One region of the Methylobacterium sp. NPDC097929 genome, then DNA from elsewhere that is predicted to be linked to it. Evidence: riboswitches for the same ligand, from Rfam matches in the RefSeq annotation. Region 1 holds a riboswitch; each other region holds the start of a gene.
What was found. Region 1 has a riboswitch for cobalamin ahead of ACPCJR_RS01060 (TonB-dependent receptor). Riboswitches for the same ligand answer to the same signal wherever they lie in the genome.

Region 1 (7,349 bases):
ATGCTCTACGTCACGATCCAGACCCTGCGGGAGCGCGTGAGACCCGGGAAGGCGAGACAGGGTCAGCCCGCCTGACCCGCGGTGGTCCGGGCACCTGCGAAACCGCTTGGGTGGGGCTCCGGCGAGTCCCATCGAGACATCCGTTCCGGGGATGGACCGCGTGACGTTCGGGTTTATCGGCGAGAGGAAGGGGCGAGGATGAAGCCGGCAGATCAACCCGCGACGCCCCTGCAACAGGCACGCTTCGTCGCCGTGGCCCTGATCGTCGGTGCTTTCACGGGCGTGTTCGGCGGCCTCTTCCACCTCGCCATCGACACCATCATCGAATGGCCGACATGGCTCTCCGGCCATGTCGCGGGTTGGCGGTTGCTCGCGGCGAGCGCCGCCATCACCATGGCGGCCACGGTCTTTGCCGTGTTCATCACCCGGTGCTTCGCCCCTGAAGCGAGCGGGAGCGGGGTTCCGGAGATCGAGGGGGCCATCGCCGGCATCCGGCATGTGCGCTGGGAGCGCGTGCTGCCGGTGAAGTTCATCGCCGGCATCGCGGCGATCGGCTCGGGCCTCGTACTCGGCCGCGAGGGGCCGACCATCCACATGGGCGGCTCGGCGGCGCTCGCCGCCTCCGGGATGTTCCGGGTGAGGCACACCGATCGGCAGGCCTTGCTGGCGGCCGGCGCGGGGGCGGGGCTCGCCTGTGCCTTCAATGCCCCGATGTCGGCCGTGCTCTTCGTCATCGAGGAAACGCGCAAGCAGTTCCCCTACACGTTCCGGAACTACATGGGGGTGTTCGCTGCGGCGATCACCGGAACGGCGGTGACCCAGATCATCTCGGGCGCGCGGCCGGACTTGCCGCTCTCCGCCGGTGCAGCCGCGCTGGCTTCGTTGCCGGCCTTCGCCGTGCTGGGCATCATCCTGGGTGCGGTGGGGGTGCTCTTCAACCGATGCATCCTGGCGATGCAGGACCGTGCCGCCGCATGGCAGAAGCGCGCGCCCTATGTCTGGCCCGCCCTGGTCGGACTGCTCGTGGGCCCCTGCTGATCCTGGCTCCGCGCACCGTGACGGGCGGGGAGCAGGTCATTTCACAGCTCGCCGTCCTGACCCCGAGTGCGGGCGTGCTCCTGATCCTGGCGGCCGCCCGCTTCTTCACCTCGGTTGCCAGTTATTCCGTCGGAACGCCGGGCGGCATTTTCGCGCCGATCCTGTCGCTCGCGACCTGCATCGGCTTGGCCTTCGGCCTGCTCGCGCACATGGCGTTTCCCGAAGCCTTGTCCGGCCTCGGGGTGACGCCGGTCTCCTTCGGGATCGTGGCGATGGCCGCGCTCTTCAGCGCAACCGTCCACGCCCCGGCCGTGGGCGTGGTCTTGGTGCTTGAACTCACGAGCGCCTATGCGCTCGTCCTGCCCATGCTGACGGCCTGCCTTACGGCCAGCCTCGTGGCGCAATGGCTCGGCGGACGTCCGATCTATGGAGAGATGCTGGAGCGCACCCTCGCCCGGGCGGGCAGGGGGCCGGACAAGAGTTCGGATATCGGTCTGGCTGCCGATCCGGATCGTGCGACGAAGTGAGGTCCTCAGGAAGCTCGCAAACCTGCGCTCGGCGCGAACCGGTTTGCTGGTTCGGGGGTGTCAGCCTTCATCCTCCGACCGGCGTTCAGGCTGCCCCGAACCTTCGCCTCCGCTTGAATTGAACGTCGACGCAATTTGAAATTGTATATTCGAGGGTAAAGCATTGTGTGGTAGCATTCGCTCGCCGTCTCAGGCAGTCGACTACCGATCAAGCAATGATCATGGAGGATACGCCATGCGAAGCGTTGCCATTTACGCTGCCGTTCCAGCGATCTTCCTGGGAATGAGTCTCTATACGGCGACGGCGGCGATGAGCAGGCCGGGACAGATCATGACGACGCGCGACATGAATATCGAATGCCGTGGCAATGGTTGGATGGGACGAAGCGCGCGCGAGTGTTGCAGCGGTCGCTGCCGGATCCTGAAATCGAGGCGCTGCAAATGCCTTGGCAATAAGCCGTCGTTCTAGGGCATAGCTTTCAAAAAATTCGCCAATGCTCGGGTGTGCCTGCCGCACGACCGCCACGTCCCCAGCATTTGTCGGGTGCGGGCCTGATCCGCGGTCGCTGCCGACTGCGTGAGCAGGGGAGGGGGCTTTCCGGGACGGGCTGGATGGTCGATGTCCGCGGCGAGCAAGGACCGGTGCGGGCCGTCGGGCGAGCAGCGCAGCAGGGACGGTGACGGACATGGAGCGGCCGGAGCAGCCCGATCGAGGGGAGGATGCCTTCTGGCTCAGGCTCACGGTCGGCGGCCTGATCCTCTGCCTCCTGATATACGGCTGCTGGCAGATCGCGCGTTGGTTCGCGGCCTCTTTCCCGACGGATTTTCGATAGGCGAGGTCTGCTCCGGTTCGTCCCCGGGCCAGCTACACCGTACCCTGCCGAAACCGATGGTCTCGTAGAAGATGGGCCGTCACTCGGCACCGCCCCCCGTGCGCCCGGCGTGGAGCGAGACGCAGGTCCGCACCATGTCGCTGAGCGTAAGGTTCTTGGTGTCGCCGATATTGGCGATCTCCTCCAGGCAGCGCATGAAGTAGCCGCTGTCGAGGCCGGGTGCGAGCGTGCTCATCGATTTGCCGACACGGTTCGTGAAGTCGAACTTCTCGCTCGCCCCCGCCCGCGGCCAGACCGAGGCCTTGTCGTCCATCTTCAGCCGGGCCGCCGCCTGCGCCGGACCCGGTAGGGCGAGTGCCATCAGGATGCAGAGTGCCGCCGCCCGTTCCATCCCACGCTCCGTGACCAGGCCTTGCTGTCGCAGGCCGATGCTGATCGTTCAGCAGAGCGTAACACGGTCCGCGCCCTGTCGTTGCGGACGCCTAAGATCTTAAGTTGTTTCTCAGAACGATCGCCGCGCGCGGGCCGGTCGGCGCGTCGCAGACCGGCCCAGCGCGCTCGCGCCCCTATCGGGAGCTGCCGCCACCACCGCCGCCGCCGCCGCTTCCCTGAGGGATGGCGCGCTCGGGCTGGTTGGCGTTTCCGGCGGCGGCCGAATTGCTGCTGATGGTGTCGGCACCGGTGGGACCGGGCGCGATCAGGTAATCGACGCCGCCGCCGGTGATGTTGTTCTGCTGCTGAATGATCGTTCCCGGCGGAAACGGCCCGCTGGGCAGACCCGGAGGCCGGCCTTGGGCGCTGGCCGCTCCCGAGCCGAGGCAGCCCAGGGCGATGAGGGTGACGAGGGTTCGGCTAAGGGGACGGCTCATGGGACGGCTCATGGGATCGGTCTCGAATCGGGGGAGCGGCGGATCGGCTGTGGGCCGTGACCGTCGATCTTCATCCGAGCAAATGCCGCAATGGGTTCGGTTGTTTCCCGCGCCCTCTGCGTCACAGCGACAAGCCGGTTCCTTCGCCGGCCCCTTCGCCGGCCGCGTCGGGTCCGGCCGCCGATCGATACCGAAACGGCATCGATCGGCGGCGGAGGATCACCACGCCACGGTGTAGGCGACCTCGAACGAGCGCGGGCGTCCCAGGAGCCAGGCGGTGCCGACGCCGTTCACGGCGCTGCCGTCGATCGCGTAGGTCTTGTCGAACAGGTTGAAGACGCGCAGCGACAGGCGGGAGGCGGCCGTGACCTGATGGTCGAGGCCGAGATTGACCAAGGTGTAGGCGGGCCGCCGGGCGGTGTTGCCGAAATCGCTGAACACCTCGCCGACATGCTGGAGGCCGATGCGCCCCTCCCAGTCGCGGGCGAACGCCCAGTTGACCCAGAGATTGGCGACTCGCTCGGGCACGTTCACCGGCTGATTGCCGGCATAGGAGACGGCGACCCCGCCGACGTTCTGGGAGAAGTCGTCGTACTGCGCGTGCAGCAGGGAGAGGTTGGCGTCGATGCGCCAGCCCGGGGCGGGAAGCCAGGACAGCGCGGCCTCCGCGCCGAGCGAGGATTGCTGGCCGACCTGGGTCGAGACCGTCGGCTGTCCCGGCACCGCGGAGATCAGGTTGTCCTTGACGATGCGGTAGCCCGCCAGCGTCCATTCGACGGCGCCGCCGAAGGCGAGCCCCTTGGCGCCGACCTCGACCTGACGGCCCGTCGAGAGTTCGAAGCCCGCCAGCGATTGCGACAGGGTGATCAGGCTGTTCACCGGGTCCGTGGCGGTCGCGTAGGAGGCGTAGAGCGAGGTGTCCGGCGTCGGCTCGTAGAGCAGCGCGAAGCGGTAGCCGAGGGCGCGGAACGAGCGTTCGAAGCTGGCGCCAGTGCGCAGATCCTCCCGGTAGAGGCGCGGGGCGTCGAAGCGCACGCCGGTCAGGAGCGACAATCGCTCGGTCAGGAACAGCCGGTCCTCGGCGAAGACCGAGGCTTGGCTCGTGCGCGTGGCGTAGGCGGGGGTGGCGCGGCCCTCGGCGGGGAAGAAGCCGGGGTCGTAGCCCGTCAGGGGCACGCTATCAGACTTCTCGAAGAAGAAGTTGTTGGTGTGCCGGAAGTTGATGTGGTTGACGTCGAAGCCGGCCGAGAATTGATGCGCGAGGCCGAAGAGGCTGCCGCGGAACGTGGCGTCGAAGCGGTTCCCGATCTGCTCCTGCTGGTGGTAAATCTCGAGATAGTCGGAGCGGTCGACGAGGCCGGTGGCCGAATTGAAGCGGTACTGCTCGACATCCCGCCAGTGGCGCCGGCTCTGGAGACGGTAGGCCGTGTTGCGTACGGTCAGGTCGGCCGTGGGCGTCCACTCCGTCCGCAACTGCGTCCAGTTGTCGGTGAAGGCGATCTTCGAATCGCGGACGTTGTAGTTGTTGAAGCGGATCAGGTCGGGCACCCGCCCGTTCACGAGCGGCGTGCCCCAGTAGCGGGTCGGCTCCTGGTAGCCGAGATCGTGGCTCAGCGTGACCGCGAGGTCCGGGGTCGCCTGCAGCGTCAGGGCGCCCGAGACCGCAAGATTGCGGAAATCACCCTCCGGCGTGAGCCAACCCCCGGCCCTGTTGCCGCTGACGTTGAGGCGGTAGGCGAGCGACTCGCCGACGGGGCCGGTCGTGTCGATCGCCGCGCGGGCGACGCCGTCCTCGCCGAGGCCAACCCGGGCGACGTTGAGCGGCGTGAAGAGCGGCTTCTTCGAGACTACGTTGACGACACCGCCGATGGCGCCGTCCCCGTAGAGGACCGAGGCCGGTCCGCGCAGCACCTCGATGCGCTCGACGTTCCAGGTGTCGAAAGGGAAGGTGAAGGTGTTGGCGCCGACATAGAGGCGGGTGCCGTCGAACAGCGTCTGGATCGAGTTCTGTCCGGCAAAGCCCCGGCTGGTGAAGGCGCCAAGCCCGAAACCGGGCGAGCCGTAGGCCGTGATGCCGGTGCCGTTCTGCGAGACCGCCTCCAGCACGCTGGTCTGGCCGCGCAGGCGCGCGGTCTCGCCGGAGATGATGTCGAGGCTCGCGGGCGTCTCCAGTGGCGTCAGGCCGAGGCGGCTCGCCGAGCGCGAGGGTGTGCGCAGGTTGAGCCCGACTGGCGAGGCGCGCGTCAGGCTCGGTGTCCGGAGGGCGGCGGAGGATTCCGCGCCGACCGCATCGGCGGGGGCGTTCGGCGGAAGGCCGGACGCGGTGCCGCCCTGCACCGCGATCTCGTCGAGACGGGCAAGCGGTGGTTCGAGGGGTGATCCTTGAGCCCGCGCCGAATCGGCGAGCGCGAGGGGCAGGGTGAGGAGGGCGGGCAAGAGGGAACGGCCGCGGTGGCGGCATCCGATCGACGACATGGAACTGGCAGAGCCTCGGACGGCAACGGTGGCACGTCACCGCGAACGAGGCCGAGGCGCCGGGCCCTCGCGGCCTCCGACATCCCAACACCTGCCGATGCACCCCGCCCGGCATGTTTCGCGTGTGACCACGGCTGACGGCAGGTCTCCTGGCTCGCGGGTCGTCGCCCTCCATCGTCTTCCCAGGCTAAAACGCGCCCAGTGACGTGGTGATGGAGGGCTCTCCGCTCACAGTTGCGGGGGCAGCTGCGGGATCAAGGCACAGGGCCCCTCACCGCATTCCCTTTTGATCCCTCGCGGGAACCGTCGACGGCCACGCTATGCGGCGGACTTCCCAGCGGTCAATCGGGGTCCGCCACGAAACTGTGAAGCTGTGCCTGCGCGGCCACGCGAGCGAGCGGCAACTCGGGGAGGGTGGAATTTTGCTGCAGCGCACCGGGCCGCGCGCGGAAAACTCTCCCACGGAGCGGTAGGATGGAAGAACAAAGCAATGGTTGTTCGAGGATGAGCGGACAGAAAAAAGGCCGCCCCGAGGGGCGGCCCGAAGTCTAGGGAGGAAACGCCCAAGAAGGGCAACAAGGTGCGACGCCGTCGCGCCCTGCATGACGTCTTCTCTCACGCTGCACTGCACAAGGCAATCCGATAAGCTCTCACTGGAGGCATGCATCCGGCGCATAGGACGAGAGGTCGCGGGATGAAGCTCGGCGTCATGGCCCATGCGCCGGAGCCAATCGGCGGGAGCCCGGGTTCCGAAACTCCCGTTTCTCGCGCTCGGATGACTCCCATGCATCGCTGGATGTTCGCCCTACCCATCGTCCTGATCCTGCTGGCGGCGGTGATCGTGTTCGCGTTCAACCGCACCGGCCCGACCGCCAACCAGAACACCCATGCCCGGGAGACCGGTCAGCCCCGCTGAAATCGACCGATCGTGCGCGTCCCCCTGGCCCGACGCTTGCTAGGCTATTGGCGACGATTTCGACCGAGAGCCGACGATGATGCGGGTTCTTTGCGTGGTGGCTCTGTCCGTCGCTCTGGCCCCCTTCGCTTCGCTGGCCGTCGATGATCGTGCGGATGCGGCCGGATTCATCGAGCGGGCGCGGCACCATATCGGCCGGCGCGTCGTCCTCGACCATTGCCACCTCGTGTTCGCGACGCCGGAGGAACTGACCTGCGTCGGGATCAGGACCGAGATCGGCGCTTCCGACGTGCCGAGCGTGGGACGGCTTCTGATCCACGTCGCCGAGGCGGATGCCGAGAGCCGCACGCGGGCGCTTGCCCGTTGCCAGAGCGGCGAATTGGGGGACGCCTGCGACGTCAGCATTTCCGGCGAGGTCTTCGATGCCTCCCCCCGTTTCGGCCTCGACGAGGCGCGGATCATCGGCCTGCGCGAGGCGACCATCCGCTGGCCGAACTGACGATGTCTCATGCAGTGACGAAGGCGCCGGCCTCGTCGGGCGCTCGGCGGGGCCTTGCGACGGGTCAAACCGCGACATCGCGGGCGGGCGACGGCGAACCGACGGCACCCTAGCGCGTTGGCACCGCAAGGGAGTTCGACGATGATCGCACGCATCCTCTCCGCTGCCGCCCTGACGGCCGCGCTCACCGCA
Region 2 (7,349 bases), on a different contig from region 1:
GATCTTGCCGTTGTAGATCGCGGCACCGCGGCTCACCACGTCGCAGCACGGGCGGATATCGTCGGGCAAGCGGGCCGAGAACGACCACAGCTTCTTGCCGGTCTTGGCGTCGAGCGCGAAGATGCGCGAGTAAGAGGCGGTGATGTAGATCACGCCGTCATGCACCAGCGCTTGGCCCTCCTGGCCGCGCTGCTTCTCGTCACCGAAGGAGAACGACCAGCGCGGCTTCAAAAGGCTGACGTTCTTGGTGTTGATCTTGTCGAGGCCCGAATAGCGCTGGGCCTTGATGCCCATGCCGTACATGAGCACGTCCTTGTCGGTGTTCTGGTCGTTGAGGATGTCCTCCCAGGTCACCGCGGCGCCGGACGAGGCCTTTTCGGCCTTGGGGGCATCCTTGGTCTCGGTTTTCTGGGCCGAGGCGGGCGCCGCCATGAGCAGGCCGGACAGGATCAGCGACGAAGCGGCGGCGAGCATCAGCGTGCGGGGGCCGTGCCCCGCTGTCTTCCTGGCCATGCGTCTCTCCCTGGCGGTCGCGTGGGCCGCGCCGCGTCTTTCGATTCTGATGGGGAGCCGGTCCGCGGGAGCCTCACGACAAGCATTCGACGATCCGCCGCGACGAGCGGGCGACTCGAAACTTCGTGAGAGCTTGGCGTCCCGAGGCGGGGCTCGAATGCAGGTATGGCGGGAAAGATTGCCCGCCGCACGCTAACTTTTGTCCATGCCTCATAGGGAAGTCTTAGAATTGCAAGTTCATCCCGGCCCGATTTGCCATATCAGAATTGCGATCCGGCTCGATGACCATAATGAATTTGTTAGAAACTGCGCCCTTGACGCTCGTTCGGCAGCGCGAGCATCACTTTTACAGTCCAGGCGCCGCGGGTTGCGCCCGAACGAGTGGACGCGATGCACATCATCCTGGTGGACGACCATCCGCTGTTCCGCGAGGCTCTGCGCAGCACGATCCGCCTTGGGCTGCCGCATGCCCGGATCGAGGAGGCGGACTCGATCGAGGCGGCCAAGACCGTGCTGGCTGAGCGGCCCGGCATCGACGTGATCGTGCTCGACCTGTCGATGAAGGGCGTCACCGGTTTCGACGGGATGATGTCCCTGCGCATCCGCTTCCCGCGCATCCCGATCCTAGTCTGCTCGGGCCTGGAGGAGAGCCGGATCGTGCGCGAGGCCCTGCGGCTCGGCGCGGCGGGCTTCGTGCCGAAATCGGCGACGCGGGCGACCTACATGGAGGCGCTGGAGAGCGTGATGCGGGGCTCGATCTTCGTACCCGAACTGGCCCAGGCCCCCGATGCCAACGCGAGCGAGACGGCGGACGCCTCCACACGCATCGCCGCGCTGACGCCCGCGCAGATGAACGTGCTGTCGATGATCAAGCGGGGCAAGCTCAACAAGCAGATCGCGTTCGAACTCGGCATCGGCGACTCGATGGTGAAGGCCCACGTCTCCGAGATCATGCGCAAGCTCGGCGTCCGCAACCGGACCCAGGTGGCCCTCTGCGCCTCGGCGCTGGATTTCGACCGCGTCGGGATGTGAGCCTATGGTCGAAACCGGGCCTCCATACTCGGTGACACGAGTGTCTGCTTTGGGTCAGGAGTATGCGGTCATGCTCAACACCCCGTAGTTGGCTCGTGGATCGGGCAGCCGTTGAACTTCTGCCGGAACTCCGCTGAATGCCTGTAGGGGGCATTGCGCGCCCGGTTGATGTTGCCGAGCGGACGGTGGGCGGCGAGGCCGGTCCAAACCGCGAACCGCATGCGCTCGTTCACTGCGTCGACGCGCTCGGCGTCCCAACTGTCCTGCGGTCCCACGGTGATGGTGGCGACCCGCTGGAACGGTGCCTCCTCCTCGTCCCACTGCACCGTCGGGTCCTCGACCGGCTGACGCTCCAGGTCGCGGCATAGCTGAACCCGGAACTCCCAGATCCCCTCGATGCCGGCCATCTCCGACTGCACGGTCTCGCGGATCGCGTCGGGGCGGCCGGAGGTGTCGATCTCGGTGCCGGTCAGCGCCTTGAGCGCGGGGGACACGGGCCCCACCGAGAACTTGGCGATGTGGTCGCCGTAGCGGAACGGGGTGACGCTGTAGTAGGTTTCGCCGAGCGGATCGACGTTCGGCGCGCCGCCGAGCGAGCCCAGCGTCGGGCTCTCGATGCCGACCGCCGTGAGCGCCTTGTTGACCCCGCGCAGCACGGTGGAGGCAGCGACCTTCACGCCCTCGATGCGGTCGGTGGTCTTGGCCAGCAGCTTGAGGCTGCCCAGGAACTTCTCGGCGTTCGGCGCCTGGAAAACCGGGCCGTTGACCATGACGAAATCCTGCGTCGTTCCCTCCGCGCCGGCCAAGCGCTCGCCGGACACGTCCAGGACCTTCATTGCGAGGCCGCGCGGCAGGGAGACGGCATCGGGCAGGATGTCGCCGGCATTGGTCGACATCCGTAGGTAGATCTTGCGCTCGCCCGCCGTCGCGAACAGCCCTTGCGCAAGTTCGGGAGGCAGCCCCGCGTCGATGCGCAGTACGCCTTCCAGGATGCCGTGTGACTTGGCGTGAACCGAGCGCACCGCATGGCCGGAATCGTTCGCGACGGTCTCCAGAATTGTGTCGAAGGTCGCGTTGAGCTGCTCGATGGTCCGATCCTCGTCGGGCTTCACATCCTCGACGTCGGCGCTGTAGCGGACAGGTGCTTGCAAGGTTCGTCGTCCTTCGTCGTTCATCTCGGGACAGAACATGCCCGACGGATCGGCGTTCCGGATTGCGCGCCGCTCAATTGCCCGTGAACGACCCGTTGGGAACGTCCGAGCCGGCTGGCGTTTGTCAGGGCGACGGTCCGCCTGGACCCGCATTCCCGACCGTGTGGCCTCATGCCTCGAACGGTGCCGCTTCTGAGAGGCGCGCATTCGATGAAGCTCGGCAACCTCTCTGCCCCTGGCCCGGGGGCGAGGCGGAAAGTGAAGGACGAGCATGACATACCTGCGTTACGCGCCCGACATCGAGCGGCCCGCGCCGGACGAGCAGGAAACCATCGACGGCATCATCCAGGGTATGACCCAGCAGTCGCAGACGGTGGAGAACCGCGAGCACCATGCGGTGCGCGCCAGCCACGCCAAGAGCTCGGCCTGCGTCACGGGCGAGTTGACGGTCGCCGCCGGACTGCCGCTGGAACTGGCCCAGGGCCTATTCGCGACGCCGGGTACGCACAAGGTGGCCGTACGTTTCGCCCAGGGTCCCGGCGAGACCCTCGGCGACCGGGTGTCCACCCACCGGGGCATGTCGATCAAGGTGTTCGGCGTGCCCGGCGAGAAGCTTCCCGGGCACGATGTGCAGACCCAGGACTTCGTGCTCGCCACCGGCACGACCTTCCCATCGGGCACGGCGGCGGGCTTCCTGCGGGACGGCACGGTGATCGGCAAGGCGACCGGAATGCCGGAGGGCCTAAAGAGCGCCGTCTCAACCGGCGCCCGCACGCTCAACAAGGTGCTCCACGCCTTCGGCACGGAGAGTGCCATGGCCGACTTCTTCGGCCACCCCTACAGCCACCCGCTGGCGGACAGCTACTTCAGCCAGGCGCCGATACGGTTCGGCGACTACGTGGCCAAGCTCGGCGCGGTGCCCGCGACGCAGGCGCAGCGGGACCTCGCCGAATGGCGCCTCGACCCGCACGGGGACGAGAACGGCTTCCGGCACGCTGCGGTCGCGTTCTTCCGGGACGACGATGTGGTGTTCGAGCTCAAGGCGCAGCTCTGGGCCGATGCCGAGCGCCAGCCCATCGAGGATTCCTCGGTTGACTGGTCGGTCTCGATCAGCCCGTACCGCACGGTGGCGACGATCCACCTGCCCCGGCAGGACGCCTACTCCCCCGAGCGGGTACGATATTTCGACGAGGTGATGACCTTCCGCCCGGCGCACAGCCTCGCGGCGCACCGGCCGCTGGGCTCGATCATGCGGGCACGCCTGCAGGTCTACCGGGCGCTAAGCGACTTCCGTCACCGGGAAAACAGCGTGACCGCCGAGAACACTGCCTCGCCCGAGAGCATCCCGGCCTGAGGCGCCCCCTTACCCACTGTCATGCAGAGGAACGATCCATGACCCTTCAGGGAAAAACCATCGCCATCCTGATCGCCCCCCGGGGGACGGAGGAGCCGGAATTCACGAAGCCTCGCGAGGCGCTGCTTGCAGCCGGCGCGACCGTCACGGTGGTCGGGCTTGAGGCAGGAGAGGCCGAGACCGTCAACAACGACCTCGACCCCGCCGGGAAGTACCCGGTCGACAAGGCCATCGACGGCGTGTCCGCCTCCGACTTCGACGGGCTCGTCATCCCCGGCGGCAGCGTCGGTGCCGACAAGCTCCGCGGCAGCGAGGCCGTGGTCAGGTTCGTGCGGGACTTCTTCGAGCAGGCCAAGCCGGTCGGCGTCATCTGCCACGGGCCCTGGACGCTGGTAGAGGCCGACGTCGTGAAGGGACGCAAGCTGACGTCGTTCCCGACGGTGAAGACCGACATCCGCAACGCCGGCGGGGAATGGGTCGATGCGGAGGTGGTGGTCGACAAGGGCCTCGTCACCAGCCGTAACCCAAAGGACCTGCCGGCCTTCTGCGCCAAGATCGTCGAGGAGTTCGCCGAAGGGCGTCATCCGGACCAAGCCCGCAGCGCCTGAGACCGCCCTTCGTCAAGCCGTCGGGCGGGTGGCCCGGCGCACAGCCCCAGGGATCGCGATGTCACGTTTCTCGAACAAGGTCGTCCTGGTCACGGGTGCCGCGTCCGGCATCGGCGAGGCCGCCGCGCGCCGCTTCGGCGAGGAGGGGGCGAGGCTCGTCCTCGCCGACATGAACGGAGAGGGACTGGAGCGGGTCGCCGCCGAAATCGGGGCCGACAGGACGCTTACGCAGGTCGCCGACCTCTCGAACGCCGACCGCTGCCGGGACGTCGTCATGGCGGCAATCGAGCGTTTCAGCTGCCTCGACGTCCTGATCAACAATGCCGGTAAGGACCATCTCGGACGGGTGGACGAGGGCGGCATCGGGGACTTCTCGACGATCATCGAGACCGACCTGTACGGCGTCTTCTACATGACGCGCTTCGCCCTGCCGCACCTGCGCGAGAGCCGCGGCTGCATTGTCAACGTCTCCTCCGTGTCCGGGCTCGGCGGCGACTGGAACCACAGCTTCTACTGCGCCGCCAAGGGTGCGGTAACGAACTTCACCCGCGCGGTGGCGATGGACGAGGCGGCCCACGGAGTCCGGGTGAACGCAGTCAACCCGACGCTGGTCTACACACCGTTCACCGCCGGCATGCAGGACCAACCCGAGCTCGTCGCCAAGTTCAACGAGCGCATCCCGATGGGACGGGGCGCCCAGCCGGACGACATCAGCGGAGTCATCGCCTTCCTGGCGAGCGAGGACGCGCGCTTCGTCACCGGGGTGAACCTGCCGGTGGACGGCGGCCTCTCGGCCTCCAACGGCCAGCCGAAGCTCAGCTAGATTGAGAGCCCCGGCGCCGGTCGGCACCGCGTCCTGTCACCGTTGGTGAACTTCGCCTCCGTTCAAACAGCCTTAACCGGGCCAGCGACCTGCACGACTGCCTGCCCGAAGGCCGGCAGGTAGCCCTGGCTGCCCTACTCGCAGTGCCGGGAGGACTTTCACGACGTCCGCTTCCCACGTCGAAGCGGACGACGAAGGCCGCGGATGGGAGGGACAGCTATGGGTCAGGAGTTCGCCCTCGGCTTGTTCGGCTGTGCGCCATCAGCGGACCTTCGGCCGCAACCGCTGGAATGGCCGCTCTTCACTCATAAGCGGCCTCTGCACGGAATGGTCGGGCCGTGAGGCTAGCCGACGGTATTCGAGCGGATCACAGGCATGGATCGGAGGCGGCGAGTTGGCTCTGGGTAGGTCGGCCCGGTGAATTGACAACCTGTGGCCAAGCCGAATAGCCAAGCCGCGACGGTTCCCTTCGGGGATCAAAAGGGAACGCGGTGAGGGGTTCGCTCCGATGCCGCGGCTGCCCCCGCAACTGTAAGCGGCGAGCTCTCCACCACCACGTCACTGGGTCATCTACCCGGGAAGACGGTGAGAGGGCGGTGACCCGCGAGCCAGGAGACCTGCCGTCAGCCGTGGTCACACGCGAAACACGCTGGGCGGGGTGCCTCGGCGTGTGTCGAAGCACCACCCCCGGGGGGATCGCCCAGACCTCGTTCGCGGTGACGTGCCACTGCCGTCGCCCGAGGTCAGCTTCCCGTGTCCCGCCCGAAATCGCCGCTCCGGCTCTGCCTATCCGCCACCTCCGTCGCGCTCGCCCTTGCCAGCGGCGGCCCGGCCTGGGCCCAGGGCACGCGTAGGGAGTCGTCCGAGACCTCCGTGGTGCTCGATCCGATCTCCGTCGAGGGCACCTTCACCGCCACGCCGACCTATCGGGTGGAGGAGCTCTACAGCGGCACCAAGACCGTGACGCCGCGGCGCGACGTGCCGCAGCAGGTCGATGTCGTACCCCGGGAGGTTCTGCTCGACACTACCGCCACCCGCGTGGAGCGCGCCCTCGACTACGTGCCCGCGGTCGGCAAGCAGAACGACTTCGGCGCCCAGAACCTCGCCCTGTACTCCGTGCGCGGCTTCGCCACCCAGGATATCTTCCTCAACGGCTTCAACATCGCCCGTGGCTACAACGGTGCGCCCGACACGCAGAACGTCCAGTCCATCGAGGTCCTAAAAGGCCCGGCCGGCGCACTCTACGGCCGCAGCGACCCGGGAGGCACCGTCAATATCCTCACCAAGCAGCCCGTCGCATTGCCCTTCGTCGAGATGGGCACCCTGTTCGGCAGCTTCGGGACGGCGCGTACCACGGTCGATGCCGGCGGTCCCCTGAGCGAGGACGGCACGATCCTCTACCGCTTCAACGGCGCGCTCGCCCGACAGGACAGCTTTCGCGATTACGTCGACGGCGACCGCGTCCTGGCGGCTCCGGTCGTGAGCTGGCAGATCAGCCCGGACACCAAGCTCACGGTCGAGACGCAGTACCTGCGCAACCGCCAGACCTTCGACCGCGGGACGGTCGCGGTGAACAACCGCCTCGGCCTCGTCCCGCGCTCGCGCTTCTTCGGCGAGCCGGGCGACAACTCCGTGTCGGAGAGTGGGATCGTGCAGGTGCGCCTGGAGCACGCCTTCAGTCCCGACTGGCAGCTTCGGGTCGCCGGGCATTTTAACACCGGCAGCCTGACCGGCCTGCAGACGGGCGCCACCGGGCTGCTCGACGACGGGCGAACCCTGCTGCGCGAGTTCCGCCGCCACGACTTCACATGGGGCGTGGCCATCGGACAGGCCGAGCTCGTCGGGCGCTTCGACACCGGACAGTTCGC
Region 3 (7,349 bases), on a different contig from region 1:
AATCCGCCTCGCCGAGGCAGCGGTCGCGGGCGGCGGCGAAATGGGGCGCCACGCGCTCGGGCGCGAGGCCGACGGAGAGGTCGTGGCGGTAGGCGAGCTTCGCCGCGTTCCGTTCCGCGCTCCTGGCCGCCTCCCCCTGGCGCGCCGCGGAGACGAAGGGCGCGGGCGCGGCCGCGTCGGCCGGCTCGCGCTCCCGGTCGGAACAGCCCGCGAGAAGAGCGCAGGCGGGCAGGAGAGCGAGCGCGACTTTTCTCGCGCCTGCCCCCGGGCGCCGATGCCCGGCCGGGCTCATCCGCGCAGGGCGGCGGCGACCGCGTCCTGGTCGAAGCCCTTCAGGCCGATGACGACGAGGCGGCCGTCGCGGGGCTCCGAGCCCTTCCAGGGACGGTCGTAATGGGAGGCGACGCGCCGGCCCACGCCCTGCACCACGAGGCGCATCGGCTTGCCCTTCACCTCGACGAAGCCCTTGATGCGCAGCACGCCCTCGGTCTCGGCGGCCTTCTCCACGCGCGCGGCGAGGTCTTCCGGGCTGCCAGCGACGCCGACGGGGATCGCCACGGATTCGAAGTCGTCGTGGTCGTGATCCTCGCCCTCGCCGTGATGCGAGGGGCGGGCATCGAGGTCGTCCTCGGCCGCCGCCGCGATCCCGAGCAGCACCCGCGGGTCGAGCCGGCCGTGCTCGGTCTCGACGATCTCGACGGCGCGGGGCAGGTGGGCCTGGATGTCGGCCCGGACCCTGTCGCGGCCCGCCGCGTCGAGGAGGTCGGACTTGTTGAGCACCACGAGGTCGGCGCAGAGGATCTGGTCCTCGAATACCTCTTCGAGCGGGTTGTCGTGATCGACGGAACTGTCGGCGGCGCGCTGGTTGGCGAGCGCATCCGGGTCGTCGGCGAACAGGCCGGAGGCCACCGCCGGGCCGTCCACCACCGCGACCACGCCGTCCACGGTGACCCGTGAGCGGATCGCCGGCCACTGGAAGGCCTGGACCAGGGGCTTGGGCAGGGCGAGGCCGGAGGTCTCGATCAGGATGTGCTCCGGCGGCTCGGGCCGGTCGAGCAGCTTGGTCAGCGCCGGCACGAAGTCGTCGGCCACGGTGCAGCAGATGCAGCCGTTGGGCAGCTCCACCACCGAATCCTCGTTGCAGCCCTCGATGCCGCAGGCGGCGAGGAACGAGCCGTCGAAACCGAGATCGCCGAACTCGTTGACGATGATCGCCAGCCGCCGCCCGCGGGCGTTCTCGACGGTGTGGCGCACCAGCGTCGTCTTGCCGGCTCCGAGGAAGCCGGTGACGATGGTGCAGGGGATTTTTTCGACCAAGCTCATGATGAAATCTCCCCTCGTGCCGCCGTCAGCGGCGGGATGCGGGCGACGACGCCCTTGCGGAAGGCTTCGGGGCGCTCGCGCCAGGGCACGAGGCCGTCGGGGGTCTCGAGATAGCGCCGCAGGCCCGCCAGGATGGTGCGGGCGGAATTGTCCGGGTCTTCCAGGGCGTCGAAATCGCCCCAGACGTAGGTCCAGCGGTGGGCCGAGGCGACCGCCACGGTGCAGGGCCGCTTGCAGACCGAGAGGCACTCGGCGCCCTCGATCCGCAGCCCCGGCACGGGCGCCCGTTCGGCCTCGGCGCGCAGGGCCGCCAGGAGCCTCGCCCCGGCCCGCGGCTCGGCGGGGTCTCCGGCCGCGCGGCAGGTGAGGCAGACCGACAGGGTCGCGGTGTCGGGCTCGGATGCTGCGTCAGGCATGGCGGCGGGCGCCCGCCGCGCGGCCGAACAGCCCCCAGGCCCAGCCATAGGCGAGCCCGATCACCGCCCAGAACACGAAGCCGATGGCGAGCGAGCGCGCGGCGAACTGCGCGGCGGTTGCCGGCGGCACCTGCGACGAGACCGTGTCGAGCGATTGCGGCGCTCCGACGAGATGCGGCACGACGATCAGGACGAGGCCGCCCAGGATCGTCAGCGGCACCCGGCGCACGGCGATCAGGTAGAGGCCGAGGCCGGTGGCGACCACCGTCATCAGCCACCAGAACTGGCGCAGCACCAGCGGCGCGGCGCCCATGCCGGGCAGTTCCGGCGGCAGGCCGATGGCGGGCGCGAGCGCCACCGCGAGGAAGCCGGCGACGCCGACGACGAGCCCGGTGCGCGGGTTCGGTTCACGGCGCAGGGCCAGCATCACCGCGGCGAGCAGCAGGGCGTAGCCGACCCCGCCGACCAGCGTGGCGAGGCCGGTAAAGGCCATGCGCTGGAGGCCCGGGGCGGGCTGCCATTCGTCGGCCCGGCCGTGGTTGTGGCCGCCCTCGCCGTGGCTGTGCTGCGACGGGGCGTGGGCCGGCACGATCAGGGAGGCGAAAGTGACGGCGGCGGAGGGGGCGACGGCAGCGTGCGCACCCCCGCCCTCGTAGGTCTCCGCCTGGAGGATCAGCGGAGAGGTCAGGGCGAGTTGCAGGCCCGTCGCGACGACGGACGCGAGAAAGCCGGCGACGAGCGCCGCCGACAACAACCGTGCGATCATGATGCGAGCCTTGCGGGCGCCGCGATCAGTGGCAGGGGAAGTTCTGCGCGTGGCGGAAGTCGTGCGCCGCGTTGTGCAGCACCGAGGCCGGGGCGAAGCCGGCCACGAAGACGAGACCGAGGCCGAGGAAGGCAGCCACGAGGAGCGCACGGGCGCCCTCGGCGGAACGGGTGGCGGTGGCCGAGGTCTGAAGGGTCGCAGTCGTCATCGGGTCACGGGCTCCGGCCGCCCCACCGGCGGCATTCGAGAACAAATTCGCACCGGACGGCAGGTCTCCTGGCTCGCGGCTGCGATCGCGCCTGCCGCCTTCCCGGATCGCCCGGTGGCTCGTGGCAGGAACTCGCCGCTTACAGTTGCGGGGGCAGCCGCGGAATCGAGGCTTTCGAGAAACCCTCTCACCGCATTCCCTTTTCACCCCGTTGCCGGGGCACCGTCACCGAGCGGTCATAGCCTGATGCGGACGGACGCACAACGTGTCCGGCGCCGGTCGACCGAGCGGACGCGATCACCGCAGCGCCCAGAGGAAGGCCGCGACTGCCGCAAGACCGAGCCCGCTGCGGACCGCGTGCAGGCGGATCCAGCGTTGCATCAGCGGCGCCACGCTTGGATCGGTCCCCGAGGCGGCCAGCAGGGTGCGGTTGGTCGGCATGATCGCCAGCATCGTGTAGGGCCAGTTGGCGAGCGCGAGCCCCGCCCCGAGCCCCCATCGCGGATCGCCCGTACGCGCCCAGGCGAGCAGGCCGAGCGCGGTGGCGGCCAGCGCCAAGCCGCCCTGCATCCGGGTCGCGCGCCGGTAGCTCGGGCGCCATTGCTGCAATTGGGAAGCCGGGTCGAGAACCAGCCGGGCCGGATGCTCCACGAAGCCGACATAGAGCGCGGCGCCGGCGAAGGCCGCCGCCGCGACGAGGGCGAGTTCACCGATCAGCATCGTGGTCTCCCGGTCGTTCGCCGCTCCGGCGTTCGCTGGCCCGCTCGCCGATGGTCCGCACGAGGGTGCGGGCCGCATCGAGCGCCGCAGGGTCGAGACCGCGGGCGAGCGCGGCCGCCCAGGGAGCCTGCCGCGCCGCCGCCGCTGCGTAGGCGTCCCGGCCCGCGGGCGTGAGAAGAACGAGGCGGGCGCGCAGGTGGTGAGGATTGTCGGCAAAGCTCACGAGGCCGGCAGTCGCCAGATCGTTGACCGTCCGCTGCACGCCCTGGCGCGTCATACCCATGTCCCGGGCGATGCGGGCAACCGGCAGCGGCTCGGCGGCGAGCGCGACGGCGCCCAGAACCTGCCAGCGGGCGCTGGTGAGGCCAAGATCGCCCACCAGCCGGTCACCGGCGGCCAGCAGCGCGCCGCTGGACCGGAAGATCTCCAGCACCAGGGCCGTCGCGGCTTCCGCAGCCTCGTGATCCGATCGCGTCATGACAACATGCTGACGATTTGACACAATGTTGTCAATAGACTGACTTTGACGCGCCGGCGGCGTCTGGGGCAAAGGGTGCGGATGCTTCAGGCCGCTCCCCGGATGACCCTGGTGCTCGGCGGGGCGCGCTCGGGCAAGAGCGCCTATGCCGAGCGGCTGATCGAGGCCTGCCCTGCCCCTTGGCTCTACATCGCGACCGCCCAGGCCTGGGACGACGAGATGCGCGCCCGCATCGGCGAGCACCGGGCGCGGCGCTCCGGCTCCTGGCACACCCTCGACGTGCCGACGGCGCTGCCCGAGGCGGTGGCCGCCGCGACCGGGCCGGTCCTGGTCGATTGCCTGACGCTCTGGCTCACCAACCTGCTCTTGGCGGAAGCCGACCTCTCGGCGGCCACGGAGGCGCTGGCGCAAGCCTGCGCCGGGGCGCCGGGCCCGCTCGTGCTGGTCGCCAACGAGGTCGGCCTCGGCATCGTGCCGGACAATGCGCTCGCCCGCCGTTTCCGCGACGCGGCCGGGCGGCTGCACCAGCGCCTCGCCCGGGACGCCGACCGGGTCGTGCTCACCGTCGCCGGCCTGCCGCTGACGGTCAAACCCTCACGCGAGAATCCTTGATGACCGAAGACGATACGCGCCACCGCGAAAAGATGGCCAAGCGCAAGGCGGTGCAGGACGCCGAGGTTGCCTCGAAGAAAATCGAGAAGGGCCTGCTCATCGTCCATACCGGCCCCGGCAAGGGCAAGACCACGGCCGCGCTCGGCCTCGTGCTGCGCATGCTCGGGCGCGGACACCGGGTCGGCGTGGTGCAGTTTATCAAGGGCGCCTGGGACACGGGCGAGGCCCGCGCCCTGAAGAGCTTCGGCGATCAGATCGTCTGGAAGGCGCTCGGAGAGGGCTTCACCTGGGAGACGCAGGACAAGGCCCGCGACATCGCCGCCTGCGCCAACGCCTGGGAGACCGCGCGCGCGCTGATGGCGGATGAGAGCATCCGTCTCCTCGTCCTCGACGAACTCAACATCGCCCTGCGCTACGATTATCTCGACCTCGACGCGGTATTGGCCGACCTCGCCGCGCGGCGCCCCGATCTCCACGTCGTGGTGACCGGCCGCAACGCCAAGCCGGCGCTGATCGAGGCCGCCGACCTCGTCACCGAGATGGGCAGCGTGAAGCACCACTTCTCGGCCGGCGTGAAGGCGCAGGAGGGGATCGAGTTCTGATCCGACCTTCGCTCGATCCTCATCGCGAGGCGAAGCCGAAGTGATCCAGGGCGCCGCCATCTCCGGGAGCGTCGCACCGTTCCGTCGCCTCGATGCCGCTCGCGACGATGGGGGGAGACGAGCCCGGATCGATCGGCCGGAAACGGGATGAGGCCAAGCCCCGTCTTCGATGACGTGGAACACCGTCCCGGTCCGAGGCCGCCGCAGCCCTGACCCCGGCGGGGGACGACCTCCGTCGCGATCGAAACGGGGCTCACCGCGCAGAACGCCCGCGTACCGACCGTGCACGCATCGAAATGACGGCGCGATCGGTATCGATGCGAGCTATTTGAATTATATCGATACGCGGTTGGCCCAACGCTCGGAAATTAAGCACTATTTTGCATATTTTCACCGAGAGAGCGCGCTGGAAGCCTACACGGCAAGGCGGGTGTCAGGCCGCGCTTTTCATAACAATTGATTGCCCGGGTCGCGGCGCGCATGGAACCGTAGCCGTCGCCCCGCCGGGCTCCTCCCGTCCGCGGACGATGGTCCACCGATCGCGCGCCCCGCCGGAGGATCGCGTGCGGGCAGCGGCCGGACATGCTGCGGTCGCGCCTCCTCCTCGGCCCGTCGATTTCAAGAGCAAGAAAGGACACGGCTCCATGGAGCGCAGGGACATCCTCAAGACCGGGCTACTCACATCGATCGGCCTGGCGGCCGGCGCGGCCCTCCCGAGGGCGACCGCCGCGGAGGCCGGCGTGCAGCCCGCGGCAACCCCGTCGACGGCGGAGAGCGAGTGCTTCCGCGTCGAGAAGGACAGCATGGGCGAGGTGAAGATCCCCTGCGACAAGCTGTGGGGCGCCCAGACCCAGAGGGCGATCGAGAATTTCGATATCGGCATCGAGCGGATGCCGCGCGAACTCGTGTCGAGCTACGCGATCCTGAAAAAAGCCGCCGCCACCGTCAATTTCGCCGATGGCCGCCTCGGCGAGACGCAGCACGGGCTCATCGTGCAGGCCTGCGACGAGATCCTGGCGGGCAAGCACGCGGAGATGTTCCCGCTCAACGTCTGGATGACGGGCAGCGGCACGCAGTTCAACATGAACGTCAACGAGGTGATCGCCAACCGGTCCAGCCAGATCGCCGGCCAGCCGCTCGGGAGCAAGAATCCCGTGCATCCCAACGACCACGTCAATATGGCCCAGTCGTCGAACGACACCTTCCCGACGGCGATGTACATGGCCGCCGCGATCGCGGTCCGGCAGCGGCTCGTGCCCTCCATCACCGAGCTGCGGGACAGCATCGCCGGCAAGGCGGAGGAGTGGAAGGACATCATCAAGATCGGGCGCACCCATATGCAGGACGCCGTGCCGATCACGCTCGGGCAGGAATGGTCGGGCTATTCGGGGATGCTGAGCGACAACCTGGAGCGCTTCGACGACGCGCTGAAGGGTGTCTACCGCCTGGCGCTGGGCGGCACCGCGGTCGGAACCGGCATCAACGCGCAGCCGGGCTTTGCCGAGGCGAGCGCCAAGGAGATCGCGCGTCTGACCGGCCTGCCCTTCGTCACGGCGCCCAACAAGTTCGTGGTGCAGGGCGCGCACGACGCACTCGTCCACCTGTCCGGCACCCTGCGCACGCTGGCCGGCTCGCTCTACAAGATCGCCAACGACATCCGGCTCTTGTCCTGCGGCCCGCGGGCGGGTCTGGCCGAGCTGATCATTCCGGAGAACGAGCCGGGCTCCTCGATCATGCCCGGAAAGACCAACCCGACCCAGGTCGAGGCGCTGACGATGGTCACCCTCCAAGTGATGGGCAACGACGTCAGCACCGGGTTCGGCGGCGCCAGCGGAACGCTCGAGATGAACGTCTACAAGCCGGTGATGATCTACGACATCCTGCAGTCGATCCGCCTGTTGGGCGACGGCAGCCGGAACTTCCGCAAGCACCTCATCGAGGGGACGCAGCCCAACCTCAAGCGGATCAAGGAGTACGTCGATCGCTCGCTGATGCTGGTGACGGCGCTGACGCCGACGATCGGCTACGACAAGGCCTCGAAGATCGCCCACCTCGCGCACGAGCAGGATCTCAGCCTGCGCGAGGCGGCGCTCAAGCTCGGCTACGTTTCCGAGGCCGACTACGACCGGATCGTCGATCCGCGCAAGATGGTCAGCCCCTACGTCGCCAAGAAGTAGGTTTTTCTCGCGCGAGGCGGTCCGATCGTTCCGGCACGGCGGAACGG

Region 2: it holds a riboswitch for cobalamin, as region 1 does, so the genes downstream of both, ACPCJR_RS17880 (TonB-dependent siderophore receptor) here and ACPCJR_RS01060 (TonB-dependent receptor) in region 1, are expected to answer to the same signal.
Region 3: it holds a riboswitch for cobalamin, as region 1 does, so the genes downstream of both, ACPCJR_RS19315 (CbtB domain-containing protein) here and ACPCJR_RS01060 (TonB-dependent receptor) in region 1, are expected to answer to the same signal.

The regions. Positions count from the first base shown of each region.
Region 1 covers NZ_JBMVEP010000001.1:224,662-232,010, forward strand. The annotation lists gene ACPCJR_RS01035 (efflux RND transporter permease subunit) at 1-75, shown strand, start outside; partial or broken gene clcA (H(+)/Cl(-) exchange transporter ClcA) at 199-1,565, shown strand; gene ACPCJR_RS01045 (hypothetical protein) at 1,774-2,082, opposite strand; gene ACPCJR_RS01050 (hypothetical protein) at 2,478-2,789, opposite strand; gene ACPCJR_RS01055 (hypothetical protein) at 2,965-3,267, opposite strand; gene ACPCJR_RS01060 (TonB-dependent receptor) at 3,487-5,742, opposite strand; cobalamin riboswitch at 5,865-6,065, opposite strand; gene ACPCJR_RS01065 (hypothetical protein) at 6,527-6,658, shown strand; gene ACPCJR_RS01070 (hypothetical protein) at 6,735-7,157, shown strand; gene ACPCJR_RS01075 (hypothetical protein) at 7,299-7,349, shown strand, end outside.
Region 2 covers NZ_JBMVEP010000007.1:227,081-234,429, forward strand. The annotation lists gene ACPCJR_RS17850 (PQQ-dependent methanol/ethanol family dehydrogenase) at 1-513, opposite strand, end outside; gene ACPCJR_RS17855 (response regulator transcription factor) at 904-1,545, shown strand; gene ACPCJR_RS17860 (catalase family protein) at 1,620-2,735, opposite strand; gene ACPCJR_RS17865 (catalase family protein) at 2,968-4,050, shown strand; gene ACPCJR_RS17870 (type 1 glutamine amidotransferase domain-containing protein) at 4,089-4,658, shown strand; gene ACPCJR_RS17875 (SDR family NAD(P)-dependent oxidoreductase) at 4,717-5,481, shown strand; cobalamin riboswitch at 5,925-6,120, shown strand; gene ACPCJR_RS17880 (TonB-dependent siderophore receptor) at 6,235-7,349, shown strand, end outside.
Region 3 covers NZ_JBMVEP010000009.1:83,729-91,077, forward strand. The annotation lists gene ACPCJR_RS19295 (DUF4349 domain-containing protein) at 1-292, opposite strand, end outside; gene cobW (cobalamin biosynthesis protein CobW) at 289-1,323, opposite strand; gene ACPCJR_RS19305 (DUF1636 family protein) at 1,320-1,739, opposite strand; gene ACPCJR_RS19310 (CbtA family protein) at 1,732-2,505, opposite strand; gene ACPCJR_RS19315 (CbtB domain-containing protein) at 2,531-2,713, opposite strand; cobalamin riboswitch at 2,756-2,955, opposite strand; gene ACPCJR_RS19320 (DUF1772 domain-containing protein) at 3,011-3,433, opposite strand; gene ACPCJR_RS19325 (MarR family winged helix-turn-helix transcriptional regulator) at 3,420-3,911, opposite strand; gene cobU (bifunctional adenosylcobinamide kinase/adenosylcobinamide-phosphate guanylyltransferase) at 3,993-4,523, shown strand; gene cobO (cob(I)yrinic acid a,c-diamide adenosyltransferase) at 4,523-5,125, shown strand; gene fumC (class II fumarate hydratase) at 5,770-7,302, shown strand.